2 regions of the Limosilactobacillus panis genome follow, and region 2 is predicted to be linked to the other one. Evidence: riboswitches for the same ligand, from Rfam matches in the RefSeq annotation. Region 2 holds a riboswitch; the other holds the start of a gene.

Region 1 (8,949 bases), 990 kb from region 2:
TCGCTCCGGGTTATCAACCTTGTTTACGGCCAAAACTATCGGTTTATCAGATCGGTAAAGAATCCGAGCAACTTGTTCGTCGGCATCCGTAACCCCGCTCTCGATATCCACGACAAAGATAATAACATCAGCCTCATCAATAGCAATCTCGGCCTGCTGACGAATTTGGGTCAACAGCGGTTGGTCAGATAACTCGATTCCTCCGGTATCAATCATATTAAAGTGCTTGCCAAGCCATTCACCATGAGCATAGATCCGGTCACGAGTGACCCCCGGAGTATCCTCAACTATGGAGATCCGCTGACCAGCGATCCGGTTAAAAAGGGTTGATTTACCAACGTTGGGCCGTCCAACTACCGCCACTACAGGATTAGACATTAATTTCACCTTCCTTCAAAGAATAAAAAGGAAGTAACCACAAAAGTGCCACTTCCTCCTTAAAATATTTTAATATTGTATGAAATTACTTACGTAAATTCTTCAATTGGTCACCAATCAAGTCACCCATGGAGAAGCCACTTTCTTCTTCAGGAACGTTGTTCATTGCGGACCGGTTGTTGTTCCGACGAGAACGACGACGACCACGGTAATTTTCGCCATTGTCGTTTTCCTCGCCCTTTGGACGTTCTTCCAGAGCCTTCATGGATAAGCCTAAACGTTGCCGTTCAGGGTCAACATTCAGTACCTTAACCTTAACTTCTTGACCTGGCTTCAGTACATCAGCTGGGGTGGCGATGTGCTTATGGGAGATTTGAGAAATGTGAACCAAACCTTCAACACCTGGGAAAACTTCAACAAAAGCACCGAAACTCGTCAGACGCTTAACAGTACCCGTCAATACAGAGCCAGCAGGTGCCTTTTCTTCGATGTCATCCCATGGTCCAGGAAGAGTTTGTTTGATGGACAAGGAAATCCGTTCACGATCAGGGTCAACGTTTAATACCTTAACCTTGACATCTTGACCAGCAGACAATACATCAGAAGGCTTGTCAACGTGTTCGTAAGAAATTTCCGAAACGTGAACCAGGCCATCAACGCCGCCGAGGTCAACAAAAGCACCAAAGCTCGTCATCCGGGCAACCTTACCTTCAACAACATCACCAGGTTGTAATTCAGCAAAGATCTTTTGAGCAGCCTTTTCGTGTTCAGCCTTAACGATTTCACGGTGAGATAAGATCAGGCGGTTTTCACTTGGTTCGATTTCAATAATCTTAAATTCAAGTTCTTGGCCCTTGAATTGGTTCAGATCTTCAACGTAGTGATCAGTGATCATTGAAGCAGGAACGAAGCCACGTACTCCAGCATCAACAACTAAACCACCCTTAACTGCTTGGGTAACTTTTGCAGTGATGGTTTCACCATTGTCGAACTTCTTTTGGATGTCATCCCATACCTTACGGGCTTCAAGACGACGGTGAGAAAGTAAGTAACTACCATTTTCCTTATCGTTACCAATCTTGGAGATGACAACTAAGTCTAATTCGTCACCTACTTTAACTGCATCATTGATGTCTTCAACTGGCTTGGTTGATAATTCCTTAGCAGGGACGACACCTTCAACCCCTGCGTCTTTAATACCAACGATAGCTTGACGATCGTCATCGATTGCCAATACTTCACCCTTAACAACATCGCCCACCTTAACGGTTTCAATGCTGTCGAGCGCTTTTAACATATCGTTCTTGTTTTCGTTGTTTTCAGCCATTAAAAAAAATCCTCCTTGCAACAATCAACTCTGAACACTATTCTACTAGAAAAGTTCCCGCTTTTCCAGTGTTTACGATAATTCGTTAAGAGTTTTTTTGATAATATCACTAATTTTGTCAACGACTTCGTTAATCGTTAACTTCGTCGTATCCAAGCGGATTGCATCGGGGGCCTGAACAAGGGGAGAAACCTTTCGTGAGGAGTCCTTCTGGTCACGAAGCTCAATTTCGTGCTGCAGCTCCTCTAAAGAAGCCGTCGCAATTCCCTTCTCCTTATTTTCAACATAACGCCGTCGGGCCCGTTCATGGGCCGTTGCAACCATAAAAATCTTCACGGGAGCATCCGGTAAAACGGTTGAGCCAATATCACGGCCATCCATCACAATCCCCCCAGCCTGAGCAATCTGCCGCTGCTGGTTCGTCATTTCACGCCGAACTGCCGGAATCGCTGCAACTGCGGAAACATTATTATCAATTTTTCCCTGACGAATTGCCGTGGTGACCTCTTTATCATTGAGAAATACCCGTTGTTCCGGTTCACCCGGCTTAAACGAAATCTTAATCCGACTGGCTAAATTGGCGATCTTAGTAGTCGCATCCATCGCAATGCCTTGCTGCAAGGCGGCAAGAGTCACAACTCGGTACATTGCACCGGTATCACAATAGACGTAATTAAAACGCTTTGCAACCAACTTGGCAACCGTACTCTTCCCCGCAGAAGCCGGGCCATCGATTGCAACTTGAATTCCATTTTTCATGTTCTTATATTCACTCCTCGTTATCGTACCCTAATCTGTTGTCCCGGTCGCAACGGCGTATTAACGGACACGTTGTTCAACCGAGCTAGTTCCTGCGCCGACATACCATTTCGTGCAGCAATCCGGTAAACACTATCACCGCGCTGAACAGTTGTGTACCGATTATATGAATACTGGGTTCGTTGGTTGCTACTAGAACTAGACTGTTGAACGCTTGAACTCATCTGTGACTCTTGACTGGCGCTAGACAGGCTATTAACCGTTGTCTGCCGATCATCCGTCGTTTTTTTACTTATCCTCGAGGTTGATGAAGAATGATGAGTTGGTTTTTTTACTACTCACGGCTGATTTAGCGGTTTGCTCTGTTCGTACTGGGTGGTTAAACGACTGCTTGTTGTTAAGCCAGTATATCAATGGGGTAGCAGCCAATAGTATAATCAATACAATCAAAACGGTGGTAATCGTTGAACTGTGCGATTCCTGTTTCCGCCGTTCCATCCGCGATAGGTGGCCACTACTGTCACGGTCTTCATTATCATTGAACTTCTTATCCCAAAGTTCATCGTTCTTCTGCCGGCTCTCCTGCCGATGGTCACTCATTCTCACTCCTCCTTCCTACGCAAAGTTGACATTCTGATTGTAGCGCACTGAATTACTAATTGTCTAGATAGCAAAAAAACTAATTTTTAACAAGATTTAATAATGAAGCCAGACGAGAATGCCAGTCAAATGAAGACAACTTGGGCGAAGCATAAATTTGTTTCGGTAATATCCCTGCTGCCAGCCAGTCCGCTAGCTCGTGGTCACAGCATCTTTTTTGGGTAATGGTTGGCTCATCAAAATAGCGGAGAATAAAGTCGCGCCGGCATTCAGAAGACTGAACATAGTTGGTCATCATCTGAAGCTGAGCAAGGCGCCGCTTCTTCCGCCGGGTAAAAGCCCGCTTAACCTGGTCAGGCGTAAAATGATGCTTAAGGTAGAAGGAAAATAGCCGGTAGTCAGGGCCTAATGTCCTTTCGTCTACCTTCCCCCGTTGAACAGCCTGCATCAGGTCGGCTGGTGGGAGGTCAACAGTTAGTAACTGCCGTGGCAGTTGTTCGTCGCCGGGTGTATATAGGATAACAGCAACACTTTGCTTACCATCACGACCCGCCCGACCGATTTCTTGAACATAGTTCTCTAAGCTGTCGGGTATATGGTAGTGAATTACAAAACGGATATTTTCCTTATCAATGCCCATCCCAAAGGCACTGGTTGCACAAATCAGCTTTACCTGATCAGACATGAACTGTTGTTGGATACGAAAACGGTCGGCCGAAGACATTCCAGCGTGATAGGTAGCCACTTCTATTTTAGTTTGCGTGTTCAGCCACCTTGTCATTTCGTCTGCCAAGCGTCGGCTACTAAAATATATTATCCCCGCGCCGCCGAGCTGATTTATCATTTTTAGTAACTGGGCCCTTTTTTCCTCGCCATTCTGACACTGGTCGACGGCTAAAAAGATGTTTGGCCGGTTGACGGAACGCTGGACCTCAACTACTTGATCATCTGTCAGGCCGACCTTTTTAATGATATCGCAGCGAACAGCTTTCGTTGCCGTTGCCGTTAGCATCAGGGTAACCGGGTACCTTAAAAATTGGCGGAGTTGTTTGAGCATCAAATACTCCGGCCGGAAATCAGGCCCCCACTGTGAGATACAATGGGCCTCATCGATGGTCAATAGCGAAATCTGCACCTGTTGCAGCGCCGCAACGACTTCCTTATTTGTCAAAAACTCCGGCGATGCAAAGATAAATTTGTAATTAGCTAAATTTTGAAGTAACCGTTGACGATCAGCACCATAAATTTGACCGGTCAACATGACTGCCCCCTTCTCACCTCGGCGGTGGAGACGGTCAACCTGGTCTTGCATTAAGGAGATTAATGGTGAAACAATCAATACCGTTCCGGCCATTAGGTAGCCTGGTAACTGGTATAAAAGGGACTTCCCGCCACCAGTCGGTAGGACGGCCAACGTGTTGTGTCCAGCCATGATGGCTTTAATGGTTGCTAGTTGGCCATCGCGAAATTTAGCAAAGCCAAAGCGGTGCCGTAATTCCTGATAGATTTTCTGCTCATCCATTTTCTTCACTCCCCTGGATGATTTGATAGAGACGAAAGTAGAAAAAGTCACGGTTTTCGTTACTACCCCAACTAACAAATTGCCAGCTGGCAACGGGTCCCTCATACTTGTGCTTTAAATACTCTTCGTCTTGGGGCGGCAGTAGTTTTCCCCACTGATAGGCTCGGGGCACCAAGATAGCCGCGGTAAGAATGTGTTCACGAATTGTCCCCAGCTTGAGGTGACGATGCCGGGCAATCTCCTCTAGTGGTCTTCCCCGCCTAAGCATATTAATTGTCTGCCAACAGCTAGTCGAAAGTGGTGAAGAAGTGAGTAAGGGTTGGAGCAGCCGGGCAATTGGGCCTGTGGTATTTTTAGCAAAGGCACTGATCCCGAGGAGGACGTCATGGTTAATAATCATCGTTTCACCGATGTTAAGACTTAACTGTTGACTAACCTGGGCAATTGTCTGCCCACTGCCATCGTGCCCTACCAGGCTGGCAAAAAAAGCCGTCACCAACTGCTCATCTTCTCCTTCAAAGGCCGTTCCCAGTAAGTCAAGCTCACGCGCAACCTGGTGGACAAGCTGTGCGGAACCATAGCGATGAAACCAGGCCTTCACCGCCCCTTGTTCTGAATAGGGAACGTGCAAAGGGACGTAGCGCCAGTTGTGGTAGGCAAGTTCAGAAACAACCTGAATCCCCAGGAGGAAGCGCTGTTCAACCCGCCTTGTGTTGGCTAGCCAGAACCAATCAAAAAAATGGGGCTCATAGATGGGATTTTCTTCCTGGTAGCTCACTCCGGCGGCCGTTAACTGGACCTGGTTATCATGCAAACTGATCAACCCCGCCTTTTCCAATGCGGCGAGTTCATCATTAAACTCGACACGGTCCAGATTCCGCCGGCAGCCCAGCCAATTGATAAGGGAGTACTGCTTAGCCCAGAATAGGTTGGCAACTGTGGGGTGGTTTTGGCAGACATTTTCAATTACCCGCACCCGCCGTGGCTGGTGATAGCTACACAAGCGTAATAAAAAGTCATTCACCACTTATCCCTCCTTTTCGAACTACTATTAATATAATACGGCATAAATTCCTGACAACATTAAAATGGGTTGTGACATGAGTCTCCTATATAGTTGAAAATGTTACAGCGCAGTACACAAAGGGACTCTAGCGTTTGGAAAATCCAAACACTAGAGTCCTTTTTGTGCTTTCTAAAGACTTGCTTCGCTTCGAGGGGGTTCCCGATAGGCTAGCTTCGCGTCGAAAAGCAAACTAGCAAGCTAGTTCTGTCCCACGAGAATTTATTTTAATTGGTGACGAAGAAGCCACTGGCGCAAGTGGCCAGCAATCAGGGCAAAGACCCCCGATACCAACAGGCCCTTAATAACATTAAATGGCAAAACACCCACTGCAACCAGTTGCGCCACCGGAAGTGAAGAGCGCCAGTTCCAAACGGCCATGTATAACGGGGTCAGTACCCAGAGGTTAAGTAACGACATGACAATGGTCAAGGTAATTGTTGAAAGCAAAATTCCCATCCCCATTTGCCGCTTGAAGGTCCACCCACGTTGCCGCCATACAAAGCAGAACGGTAATAGGATAGCCAAGGAAGAAACGAAGTCACCAAAAATACCAATTAGTTCACCAACCGAAAAGCCGTGAACCATCGCATGAATCAAGCACTTGATAAGGGCGATTATCACCCCCGTAAAGGGTCCGTAGATATATCCGCCGAGGAGAACTGGAATATCGGAAAAGTCAATTTTCAAATAAGACACCACCGGAATAATCGGAAACTCAAATAACATCAAAATAAAGCCGAGGGCCCCGAAGCAAGCAACACCAACCATCCGTTGAATTCGCTGATGTGAAACTGTCATAAATAAACAACCTCCAATGAGATTACCTTCAGTTGGCTTTCCTATGAAAAAAGCGCCGTTAACAAGTTGTCAACAACGCTTTCATTATAGAAATCTTCTCTATACCAGACTTTACTGTCGGCATTGGAATTTCACCAAATTCAACCGTTCACACGGGTTGCGGGCTATCACCGCCGGTCGGGAATTGCACCCTGCCTTGAAGACAATTCTTAATATTTACAGCCCCATTATACCGGCGACTAGTCACCGTGTCAACGCATTCACCCGCCGCCTTAACCAGTAGCTGGCGTCACTTTACCTTGTGAAAAGGTGGGCGTAGTAACCTAAAGCTGTTTTAACTTTTTCACTTCTTCCGGCCGGAGCTTTCGGAACTCACCGGGTTGAACTCCCTGCAAGTTCAAAAAGCCATAATTTTCCCGGTGAAGTTTGATTACCGGGTGTCCCACTGCTTCCAGCATGCGTTTAACTTGGTGATAATGCCCCTCGTGGATTGTCAATTGAACAATACTCGTCTTCTTGACCCGGTCACTCTCCTTCAACCGCGACTTAGCCGGTTTGGTCTTTCGCCCATCGAGCTTGACTCCCAAGCGGAGTTGCTTTAAGTCATTGTTAGAAACCAGGCCCTTAACTTTTGCAATATAGGTCTTAGCAACCTCAAACTTGGGGTGCATAAGCTTGTTAGCAAGCGTGCCGTCATTTGTGAGGAGCAAAACACCCGTGGTGTCGTAGTCTAATCTTCCCACCGGGTAGATTCGTTCATCAACCCCTTTCTCACGCAAAATGTCGACAACCGTCCGCCGCCCCTTCTCATCATGGGCAGACGAGATCACCTCCCGGGGTTTATTCAGCAGGAAATAAACGTGCTTCTCGCGGTGGAGGGGTACCCCATCGACTTCTACCTTGTCCCGGCTGCTGACCTTAGTACCCAGCGTCCGCACAATCCGACCATTAACCTGAACATGGCCAGTGGCAATTAGTTTTTCTGATGCACGACGGGAGGCTACACCGGCCTCCGCCATTACCTTTTGTAAACGTTCCATTACTTATCCTCCTGACGTTTCTCACGCGATTGCAAAGCCGTCAAAAACAGGTCCCCATTCACCTGGTCAGGGGCGAGCTCACTTTCTGCCGGCAGCGGTGGCAGGTCATCTAGCGAAGTTAGACCAAAGTAGTCCAGAAAGTTCGTGGTGGTAACGTATAAAAATGGCCGCCCGGGAGCATCCAGCCGGCCCTTAGTATCAATCAGGCCCCGAACCATTAATTTCTGCAAGGATCCCGAACTCTGCACACTACGGATATCATCAATTTCTAACCGGGTAATCGGCTGCCGGTAAGCGACAATCGCTAACGTTTCCAGTAGGGCAGTCGTTAAGGGGACGGTCAATGGAACCTCAAAATAGTGCTTGATTACTGGTGCTAACGCTTGCTTTGTGGCGAGCCGGTAGGTTTCGTCACTTCTTAAAAGAACAAGAGCACAGTGCGGATCCGCCTGGTAACGCTGGGCAAGGTCACTAAGTAGTTTCCGGATTGCGGGTTTCATAAAGCCCGTAATCTTAGCCAAGTCACCCAGGGTAATTCCTTCATCCCCACTAATAAACAATAGTCCTTCAATCTGTGCCTGGTTTGTTAACTGATTGTTCGTCAATCTTGGGTCCCTCCGTTAGTATAATCGGTCCAAATAGTTCCGCCTGCTGTAAGTTAATTCGGCGGTGCCGACTCAGTTCCAGGATGGCAAGAAAGGTGGTAACCAAGCTGTCACGCGTCCGGTTATGTTCAAATAGGGTGGTAAACTGGACCGGTCCCTTCTTCACTAATTTAACCACGTCCCCCATCCGTTGGGCAACGCTTACCTTCTCCGCCGCAACTGTTTCCACCAGCGGCTGGTTAAGGCGGTGATTTTTTAGGACCTGAGCATAGGCGGCCTTAAGCTGGTCAATTGTTACTCCCGGTTCAACATGCGCCGTAATTAATTTGCGCGGTACGTGCATTGCGGGACGGGTAAATTCCTGCTGGCGAAAGTTTTCTTTATTTTTCAACTCCCCCGCCGCCTTCTTGTAGCGTTGGTATTCAAGAAGCTGGGCAACTAATTCCTGGCGGGGATCAGGTTCATCCTCTTCAGCTTCTTCCTCGTCCACGGGTGGTTTAGGCAATAACATCTGACTCTTAATATTCATTAATGTCGCTGCCATCACAAAGTAATCACCAGCTACCTCCAAACGGTGTGTTTGGCGCTGGTGGAGGTAGTCCATGTACTGGGAAGTAATAGTAACTATCTTAATGTCATAAATACCCATCTTATTTTCCTTGATCAAGTGTAAAAGAAGGTCCAGTGGACCCTCAAAGTCGGGAATCTTGATCACCGGTTGATAAGGGTGCTCCGTCAATGGCTTACTCATGATTCTTCTCCCACCCTGTTATCAGGGGCTGCGTTTCCAGCGTCCCCATCAGTCTTTTTTGCGCGTACTGCTCCTTAATAGCATCCAACAGGGCATAGACATT
Region 2 (8,949 bases):
AAATATCGGTATCCCAACTGAGGTGCCAATGAGGTTAGCAATGTTAACTTCTGAGGCGGTCCAAGGGCTCGTCCCGACACTAGTCGCAACCGTTAGCCCGTTACCGAGCGCGTTAATGACTAGGCCAGTAATTAAGGCGAGAATACGGGTTGACATTGGGTTGTTATGTTTTTGAATAATGATTGCCTTCTTTTCGCTTAGGGTTAGTGATTATAATGCTCCTTTTCGGTGCAAAATAAATGTTTGGGGGGATCCATAATGATTTAGTAGTGCTTTTTTGCTCCTCCATTGGGGCTAAAGTAGAAATTATTTCCCACTGGGCAAATATCAGTTGCTACTAATAGTAATGAAGCAGTACCAAAGGGTAGTTTATTAGAACAATTATTTAAATAACAGAATAAAAGTCCGAATTATAATTCTGATTCAGAATCGTAATTCGGACTTTTAGTTTAAGGCCAGTGTTCTAATAAAGTTTGTAATTTTGGCCCCCACCAAAGGATTGATAGTACAAACACCCCAAAGCAGCAATAGAAAATACCTAGTCCCCTGTGATGCTTTTCGACATTATCATCGCTATCGCCAAATATATTGCCAGCAATAAAGTGATAGAATTTCTTGTTTCCCCGATAAATTTCATTGCCGAACCAAAAGAAGAACAGGGCGATTACACATGCTAAAATCATTGAAATCACCGCCTTTGAGCTCAAACATGATTAAAGAAGCTGCGGATCGATTTTCATTTTGCCGTGGTAATACTGTCGATCATGGTCGCCGATTGGGCGGACAACTTTAGCGGGAACCCCGACAGCGACCACGTTAGCTGGCAGGCCCTTGGTGACGACGGCGCCGGCCCCGACCACGGTATTATCACCAATGGTTACACCGGGAACAACGATAACGCCGGCCCCGAGCCAGCAGTTTTTGCCAATATGGATTGGTAAGTTGTACTGGTAGCCCTTTTTCCGTAATTCTGGCATGATGGGGTGGTTGGCTGATGCCAGGGTAACATTGGGACCAATCATAGTATGGCTGCCGATATAAATGTAGGTATCATCGACCACGGTTAGGTTAAAGTTAGCGTAAATGTGGTCGCCAAGCATGACGTGCTTACCGCCAAAGTTAGCGTGAAAGGGTGGCTCGAGATAACAGCCTTTACCCACTTTACCGAGCATCTTTTTCAACAGGCCTTGACGTTTGGCCCTCTCAGTGGGGAGGGTGCGGTTGTATTCGTACATGGGGAGCTGAGCCTGGGTTTGTTTTTCCAAAATTTCCGGGTCGTCTGGATTATAAATTTGCTGGTCATGAAGTGCCATACGGAGGGCTCCTTTCTATTTATTACCTTCATTTTAACTGATTTAATAGGAAGCTTGAATGTCCACCTCTAGCTGGTGGACAGTTTGTTCACGATCCAGGTAAATCTTAGGGACCCGGCCAAAACTGGGGTAAAGGGATTCTTCATTTTGTCCGCCCTCCGTTATTTTTATGCTCTTTTATACTTTTGATTTCGTTTTATACTTCTTTATACTTTTTCAAAAAACGGCGCCAGCCCGCAATTGAGGCTGACGCCGTACTTATTAGTAAATAATTACTGGTTCACCCTTGGAGAGGGCGTGGGAACCTATTCCGGCATTTTCCGGGTGCATGTTAATACAGCCGTGTGAACCACCACCAGTTTCCTTGTAGGCCGTCTTTGACCAGTCATGACGCCAACTGGCATCGTGGAAACCACAACCGGAGAGGGTAAATGGTGACCAGTACTGTACTGGGCTACTGTACTTGGAACCATTGTCGTTGGTACCCCGTAAAACGGATGGGCTTTGTTGGTACATGATATACCAAACGCCCTTGGGGGTCCGGTTACCGGCGTTATTAGTTCCACTGACGATATCGGTACTCAACACACACTTGCCATTCTTATAGAACCAGGCGTGCTGTTTGGCGAGGGAAACCGCCACGTAGGTTTTTCCAATGCCGTCGTTGCTGGTGTTATTGTACCCCGTCCCGAGATGGCTGTAGCCCTTGCCGTAAATGTCGTTTGCGGCGTTGACCTGCTTCTTATTGGCAACCAGGGCACTTGCCAATGACTGGCCGGCCTGCTTGCTGCTGATCTTCCAGCCGTAAGTCCCGGTATTCGTTGTGGTGATTGCCTTTCCGGAAGTCGTCTTGAACCTGAAGGACTTACCCAGAGTAGCCTGCTTCCGGTTAATCTGGTTGATCTTGGCTTTGACCGGTCTCGTCTTAAAACTGTAGTGGCCATTTTGGTAGGTAGCCCGGGCAATAACACCAGCCGTGGTGAACCGGTAGTCCTTATTTTGGACCCGGTAAGTCACGCTCCGGCCCTCTAGCTTGGTAAGCTGCTTCTTCTCGTTTTGCACAGTTGCACTGTTTGCGCTGAGGGGTGTGATGAACTTTGGCTGTAAGTGGACGGTCCCGTTGACGAATTCCCGACTGACGGTTTTGGTTAACCCCTTGCTACTGTACTGGGTACCCTTGACGGCGGGGATGACTTTCACCTTGCCATCCTGGTAAACGGCGTAGGCATCGTGGGGTGCCCGTCGACCGCGATTGAGCTGTTGAATTTGGTTATTGACGGCCGCGTCAATGTCACCAAGTGCCGACTTATCAAGATTTGCCGGCTCAACAAGCAGGTTGACTCGCCGCCTGGACGGAAAGAAAGTGTACTGCTCATGAAGTGCCTTAATGATTCGCCCCTTGTCACTGGCAGTAAAGCCTGACCGGGTTGGCTTCCCAACGTAAACAAGCTGGTTTTTAACGTAAATCTTCGACGTTTGCTTCGCCTTTTTAACTTTGTCATAGGCTTGCTGGGCGGTTAAGCCGCCGACCGCAACGTGGTTAACGGTGACGTTGCGGTTGAAGTGGTTTCGCTGGTGTAAGTGAACGCCCAAGAGCAGCACCAGCAAAACGACCAGTATTCCAGTAATGACCTTTTTTAAACTTAGTTTTTGCATCGTTCAATCCTCGGTTACTTAGATTTACTAGAATTACGCGTGGTGCTAGTGAAACTTTTCTAGACAATACTCCATATTAGATGCTAAAATTGCCACTTCTAACCGTTCTTGAAAGCCTGCTAAACTTCGCGCACGATTATTTTCGGCATTATAGTATTTTAATAACGAAAAGTCGGTCTCAATCGTTCGGCGAATTGCTTTTAGGATTCGTGAATTATGCTTCTTAGCGCCAGCCATGTTTTGACGAAATGGAGTCCAAAGCTCATAGCCATCACTAACTAGGTCGGTATGAAGCTGACGGCTAACATAGCCAACATCTGCTAATAAAAAGTGCTCAAGTGGCATAGTGTTTAAGATTAATTCTTCGGCGACCTTACTATCATGGACAGAAGCTTTAGTAACGATGTAGTTGAGCAAGTAACCATCACTACTAACAATCATGTGGACTTTAAACCCATAGTAATACTGTTTTTTCGTAGCGTTATAGCCAATATCAGTACTTCCCCGAAAAATCTTGGCTCGATAATTGCGAACTGGATGACAAACTGGTACTGGAAAGCTATCAATAATTAGGAATTGTCCATGTAAATCAACATCTTGGTTTAGCTTTCGCCTAATTAAACTGAGTAACGGTAGTAATTGGCGAGTGCGACGGTTGAAACGTGACCGAGAAATGGAGCTCACCAAGATCATACAAAAGCGTCGTTGCGATTCGATTCCTAACTGAGTTTGGCAAATCAGAAGGGCTATTAGGGTACTATCATCAACTTTAACTTGGTTGATGTTCGGTCGTTGAACGAGCTTTTTAGGTGCATAAAGCTTATACCAGCGATGGCAGGTACGGTTTAATTGAGCAAAATTAACTTGTAAATGATGGCAATAGTGGTTAGACTTAAGAAGGTTCAACATGATTAAGGCTCTTTTCTATTTAAGTTTTGTATCACTTAATAGTCTAACCATGTTGGGCTTTTTTTGTAAAATCAAACATACTAATGAGTACTAGCACCACGCGTTAGAATTATCTTACTGCTAATTGGCCAAATTACAAGAATTTAGTTTGCAGGTGATCATTGACCGATTGGGAGCGGTTAGTGCCCATCACGTCAAGGATGCAAGTAACTCTTGCTGGTCAAAATACCATTAGTTTTATATTATCACTAAAATAATTTTCAGAAATGAGGAAACAATGATGAACTTTGGTCAACAGATCCGTGAGCAACGAAAGCGGCTGGGCTTGACCCAGGCCGCCGTAGTTTACAGCGAATGTGTTGCCCCATTTTTCTTAGGCATCAGCACCAAAATATATAACCGGCTTGGCCACCGTCCGGACCAGCGGCTGTCTTTACTGTGGAAGGGATGGTTAGTCGTGATAGTGGTGTTGGTAATCAGTGGGTTACTGTTATCCCAGGTTCTGATTATCCGTCAGTACTTTTTTCAACGCTATTAATTGCCGTGGGGGTCAGTCAAATCCTCCAGAAGTACATGTGGAAAGTGGACTAATTTAGCTTAAATGTTAAAGAAAGCCTTTACAAAAAGTTAGTAAGCACGTACACTATAGATAAATTGAAAGTTAGTTTTCTTCGGGGCCGGGTGAAATTCCCAACCGACGGTGACAAGGCAACTTGAAGTCCGTGACCCGCTAGTCGACAGTGACCAGTGGTTGAACCAGTGCAAGTCTGGTACCGACAGTATAGTCTGGATGGGAGAAGAAAAACGCTGTATTACACTAGCAGTTTAAAATGACCCCGGATGACACCTTTGTTATCCGGGTTTTATTTTTACCCGCAGTGCCGTCAAAAGTGAAAGTTTAGCGCCCCAAGAGAAATCCTGGGACGCTTTTTTGTTGGAGGGTGATGGAAATCAACGATCAATACTTTATGAAAATTGCCATTGACCAGGCTAGGCAGGCGACGGGGACCTGGCAGAACCCCCAGGTGGGTGCTGTGGTGGTCAAAGATGGTGAAATTCTCGCGACCGGGCATACCCAGCGCTTTGGTGGGCCCCATGCGGAACGGGACGCCTTAACCAAACTCACGCCGGCACAGACGCTGGGGGCCACCCTTTACGTAACTCTGGAGCCCTGTAACCACTACGGCAAACAGCCCCCCTGCACCCAGTTGATCAGCGACCGGGGGATCAAGCGGGTGGTAATTGCCGAGACCGACCCCCACTCCCTAGTGACGGAAAAGGGGATCGCCCGCTTACGTCAACACGGTATTACGGTCGTGACCGGCGTCAGTGATCAGGCCGCCGCCCGGGTGAACCCCCACTACAATTTCTTTTTCCGCCACGGCCGTCCCTGGATCACACTTAAACAGGCTATCAGCCTCGACCACCGCGTCAGTGCGGGCCCAGGTCAGCGGACGGTGATCACTAACCGGGCGGTCTATGATCGGGTCCACCGGGAACGGGCCAACTTTCAGGGAATTGTTATTGGCAGTACCACGGCGATTGTTGATGATCCGACATTGGTTCCCCAACCACAGCCGGCCTTCATGCCCGTACGGATTGTCCTCGACCGGCGGGGGCGGTTAGCCGACCATCCCCAGTTGAGGCTCCTCCATGATGGCCTGGCACCGACCTGGGTATTTACGGCCAGCCCGACCCTCGCTGACCAGCTCGGCGAGACCACCGCCCGAGTATTCTGCCTGCCGACTGGTGGAGTAAAAGAGGTCGTTGCGACAGTTGCCAAGGAAGGTCTCCAATCGTTGTACGTCGAAGGGGGCCCGACCATTCACCGGGCGTTTGCCGTGGCTAATTTGGTTGAAGAGGTGGTTACCTACATTGACCCCCAAATGTTGGGACAAAACGGGGTCGCTGCCTTTACTCCGCCGGTCCCGTGGCGGTTTGCAGACCGGCAAGTAGAGCTGTTAGGGGATAACGTTAGGGTTACAGAAAGGAAGCAAAACAATGTTTAGTGGCTTAGTTCAGGGAACCGGGAAGGTCCAAAAACTGGAAAAGAAGGGTGAAACGATTGAACTGACAATCGCCCCGACCAGCCCGGTACTATTAGAAGAGTTGGTAATTGGGGATTCGGTCGCCATTAACGGGACCTGCCTAACCGTGGTCGGACAAACGGGAACAGGTTTTCACGTCACCCTCATGCCCCAGACCTTTGAGAAGACAACGTTTAAGGACCTCCAGCCCGGCGACCTGGTCAACCTCGAACGGTCTCTGCAGGTCGGTGACCGTCTGGAAGGGCACATTGTGACGGGCCACGTCGATGAGGTGACGGTGGTCCAAGCAATGGCGCCCAACGAGAACGCCATTGAGGTCCGCTTTGCCCTGCCGGTCCGCCTGGCTAACCAGGTGGTTCCCCAGGGAAGTGTTGCCATCAACGGGGTGAGCCTGACTGTCATGAACACTGGTGCGGACTGGTTCTCCGTCGGCCTGATTCCCCACACCCAAACGGTGACCAACCTGGATGACCTCCAGGTGGGCAGCCGAGTCAATTTAGAAACCGATATTTTAGGAAAGTACGTTGCCGCAAATTTGCAGAAAGGGGCACAATGATGGACGTTAAAAAGATTCAAGCCGCAATTGACCACCTCAAGAAGGGTGGATTGGTAATTGTCATGGATGACTTAGACCGGGAAGCTGAAGGGGACATGATTGGGCTAGCAAGCAAGGCCACCCCGGAGAAGGTCAACTTCATTACCAAGTATGCCCGGGGGCTGATGTGCGTCCCCATGGCGCCAGCGGTTGCTAAACGGCTGGCCCTGCCCCAGATGACGGCGGACAACACCGACCCATTTGGCACGGCCTTCACCATTAGTGTGGACCACAAGTCGACGACTACCGGGATCTCCGCCTTTGACCGCTGGCGGACGATTACCCACCTGGCCGACCCGCAGGCCACCAACGCAGATTTCTATAAGCCCGGCCACATCTTTCCGCTGGTTGCCAGGGAAGACGGGGTGCTGGAAAGAGACGGCCATACGGAGGCGGCCGTTGACCTGGCCAGGTTAGCCGGTGAGGAGCCCGTTGCTTATATTTGTGAAATTTTAAAGGCTAACGGGGAGATGGCACGGTCTAAGGAACTCCACGAGAAGGCGGCTGAATTCAGCCTGCCAATCATTACCATCAAGGACCTCCAGGAATACCGGCGCAGTCGGGTTAGCCAACCTACGAAGGAGGTCCACCTGCCGAGTGAGTATGGTGATTTCCGCCTCCGTCACTTTGCCGGGGATAATCTGGCCCTTATTAAGGGCAATATTTCTGGGGACGAACCAGTGCTGGTCCGCCTGCATTCCGAGTGCTTCACGGGAGATGTCTTCGGCTCTTTGCGTTGTGACTGTGGACCCCAGCTTCACGAGGCCATGCGGCGGATTAACGCGGTTGGCCGCGGGGTCGTCCTTTACCTTCGCCAAGAGGGGCGGGGAATCGGCCTTGAGAATAAACTGCGGGCGTACCACTTGCAAGAAGAGGGTTACGACACGGTTGAGGCAAATGAAGAGCTTGGCTTCAAGCCGGATGAGCGCAAATATAAACTAGCCGCGCAGATCCTTCAGCAGCTAGGGGTCACCAAAATTGACCTATTGACCAATAATCCAGATAAGATTGACCAGCTAGAGGAAGCAGGGATTACGATCCATGACCGCCTGCCCTTAGAAATTCAGGCAAACAAGTATGACCGGCGCTACCTCGCAACGAAGAAGGACAAGTTCCACCACCTATTAGATTTGGAGGCATGATCATGGAAGAATTTACGGGAAAGTTTAACTACAATAATGCACACGTAGGAATCGTGGTTGCCGACTTCAACGGTGCCGTCACGAGTAAGCTGGTTACGGGGGCCGTAGCCACGCTCGCCAAGTTTGGCCTAAAAGATGACCAGGTGGCCGTTTTTCACGTTCCGGGCGCCTTTGAGATTCCCTTTGCGGTTAAGAAACTCCTGGATAAGGGTGAATTTGACGGTATCATGACCCTTGGAGCGGTAATTAAAGGAGAGACCGACCACTACGACTTGATTTGTCAGAACATGGCTCGGGGAATCATGGAACTGAACCTCCAGGGGAAGGTCCCAGTAACCTTTGGCATTCTGACGACCGATAACATTGAGCAGGCAATGCAACGGGCAGGCCTGAAAATGGGCAATGAGGGCGCTAGCACGGCTCAGAGCCTGCTAGAGATGATGTCACTGAGTGAGCAAATCAATTGATGTGTTTCACATGAAACAGCAAAGGACCGCCATTGCTCGAGTTTTCTGAGTATGGCGGTCCTTTATCGTTTTAAAGCCTAACTACGTGTCAGAAAGGACTAGCATACTAATCCACTATTTCACTGCTGCTACCGCGTCCGCAATTGGCGTATCACCACTGCGCATCATGATGACCTTACCGACGGTGTTATCAGCCGTCAGCACGCTGGCCAAGACGTGAGCAACATCCGGAATCGGGTTCGTGGTGTCGTTGCCTTCCCCGAAGCGGACCTTACCAGTGGCCGCTTCTTCGGTCAATGAAGCCGGCTGGATAATTGTGTAGTCCAGGTCAGTGTTGCTGATCAGGTAGTTATCGGCGAAGAACTTGGCAATGTTGTAGTCGGTAATCGAAGCCAGCGCCGGGTAGTCGGCCCACTTTTCGGGTCTAAGGGCGTACATGGAGCTTAGCATAATGTAGCGCTTAATACCGGCCCGCTGTGCTGCTTGCATTGTTTTGACCGCCCCCATGGCATCGGTTTGTAAAAGGTCTTTGCCCCGGGACCCGGCAACAAAGTAGACCGCGTTACTGCCGGCCATTAAAGTGGCAATCTTAGCGACATCGCCATGAAGGTCCAGGGAGACTGGCGTAACCCCAGCTAGTTTGATGATTTTTTTGAGGTGACGGGCGCCCGCAACAACGTCGTTTCCAGCAGCCACCAGGTCCTTGATTAAGTCGGTTGCGACCCTGCCGGAGCCGCCCGCAATAAATACTTTACTCATGAGAATTCCTCCCTAGTCAAGTTATTCACTATCATTTTACCTTACTAAAGATAAGCTAGC

What was found. Region 2 has a riboswitch for FMN ahead of ribD (bifunctional diaminohydroxyphosphoribosylaminopyrimidine deaminase/5-amino-6-(5-phosphoribosylamino)uracil reductase RibD). Riboswitches for the same ligand answer to the same signal wherever they lie in the genome.
Region 1: it holds a riboswitch for FMN, as region 2 does, so the genes downstream of both, KZE55_RS05030 (ECF transporter S component) here and ribD (bifunctional diaminohydroxyphosphoribosylaminopyrimidine deaminase/5-amino-6-(5-phosphoribosylamino)uracil reductase RibD) in region 2, are expected to answer to the same signal.

The regions. Positions count from the first base shown of each region.
Region 1 is NZ_CP081855.1:1,036,747-1,045,695, reverse strand. Features, by position in the region: gene der (ribosome biogenesis GTPase Der) at 1-378, opposite strand, end outside; gene rpsA (30S ribosomal protein S1) at 464-1,705, opposite strand; gene cmk ((d)CMP kinase) at 1,778-2,464, opposite strand; gene KZE55_RS10240 (LysM peptidoglycan-binding domain-containing protein) at 2,485-2,688, opposite strand; gene KZE55_RS10235 (hypothetical protein) at 2,753-3,064, opposite strand; gene KZE55_RS05040 (RecQ family ATP-dependent DNA helicase) at 3,144-4,586, opposite strand; gene KZE55_RS05035 (helix-turn-helix domain-containing protein) at 4,579-5,610, opposite strand; gene KZE55_RS05030 (ECF transporter S component) at 5,872-6,450, opposite strand; FMN riboswitch at 6,539-6,658, opposite strand; gene KZE55_RS05025 (pseudouridine synthase) at 6,774-7,490, opposite strand; gene scpB (SMC-Scp complex subunit ScpB) at 7,490-8,095, opposite strand; gene KZE55_RS05015 (segregation and condensation protein A) at 8,058-8,846, opposite strand; gene KZE55_RS05010 (reductase) at 8,839-8,949, opposite strand, start outside.
Region 2 is NZ_CP081855.1:2,029,369-2,038,317, reverse strand. Features, by position in the region: gene KZE55_RS09740 (YczE/YyaS/YitT family protein) at 1-156, opposite strand, end outside; gene KZE55_RS09735 (hypothetical protein) at 450-683, opposite strand; gene KZE55_RS09730 (sugar O-acetyltransferase) at 714-1,313, opposite strand; gene KZE55_RS09725 (L,D-transpeptidase) at 1,575-2,969, opposite strand; gene KZE55_RS09720 (IS982 family transposase) at 3,015-3,875, opposite strand; gene KZE55_RS09715 (hypothetical protein) at 4,156-4,416, shown strand; FMN riboswitch at 4,542-4,684, shown strand; gene ribD (bifunctional diaminohydroxyphosphoribosylaminopyrimidine deaminase/5-amino-6-(5-phosphoribosylamino)uracil reductase RibD) at 4,829-5,887, shown strand; gene KZE55_RS09705 (riboflavin synthase) at 5,880-6,482, shown strand; gene ribA (GTP cyclohydrolase II) at 6,482-7,663, shown strand; gene ribH (6,7-dimethyl-8-ribityllumazine synthase) at 7,666-8,130, shown strand; gene KZE55_RS09690 (NAD(P)H-binding protein) at 8,245-8,889, opposite strand.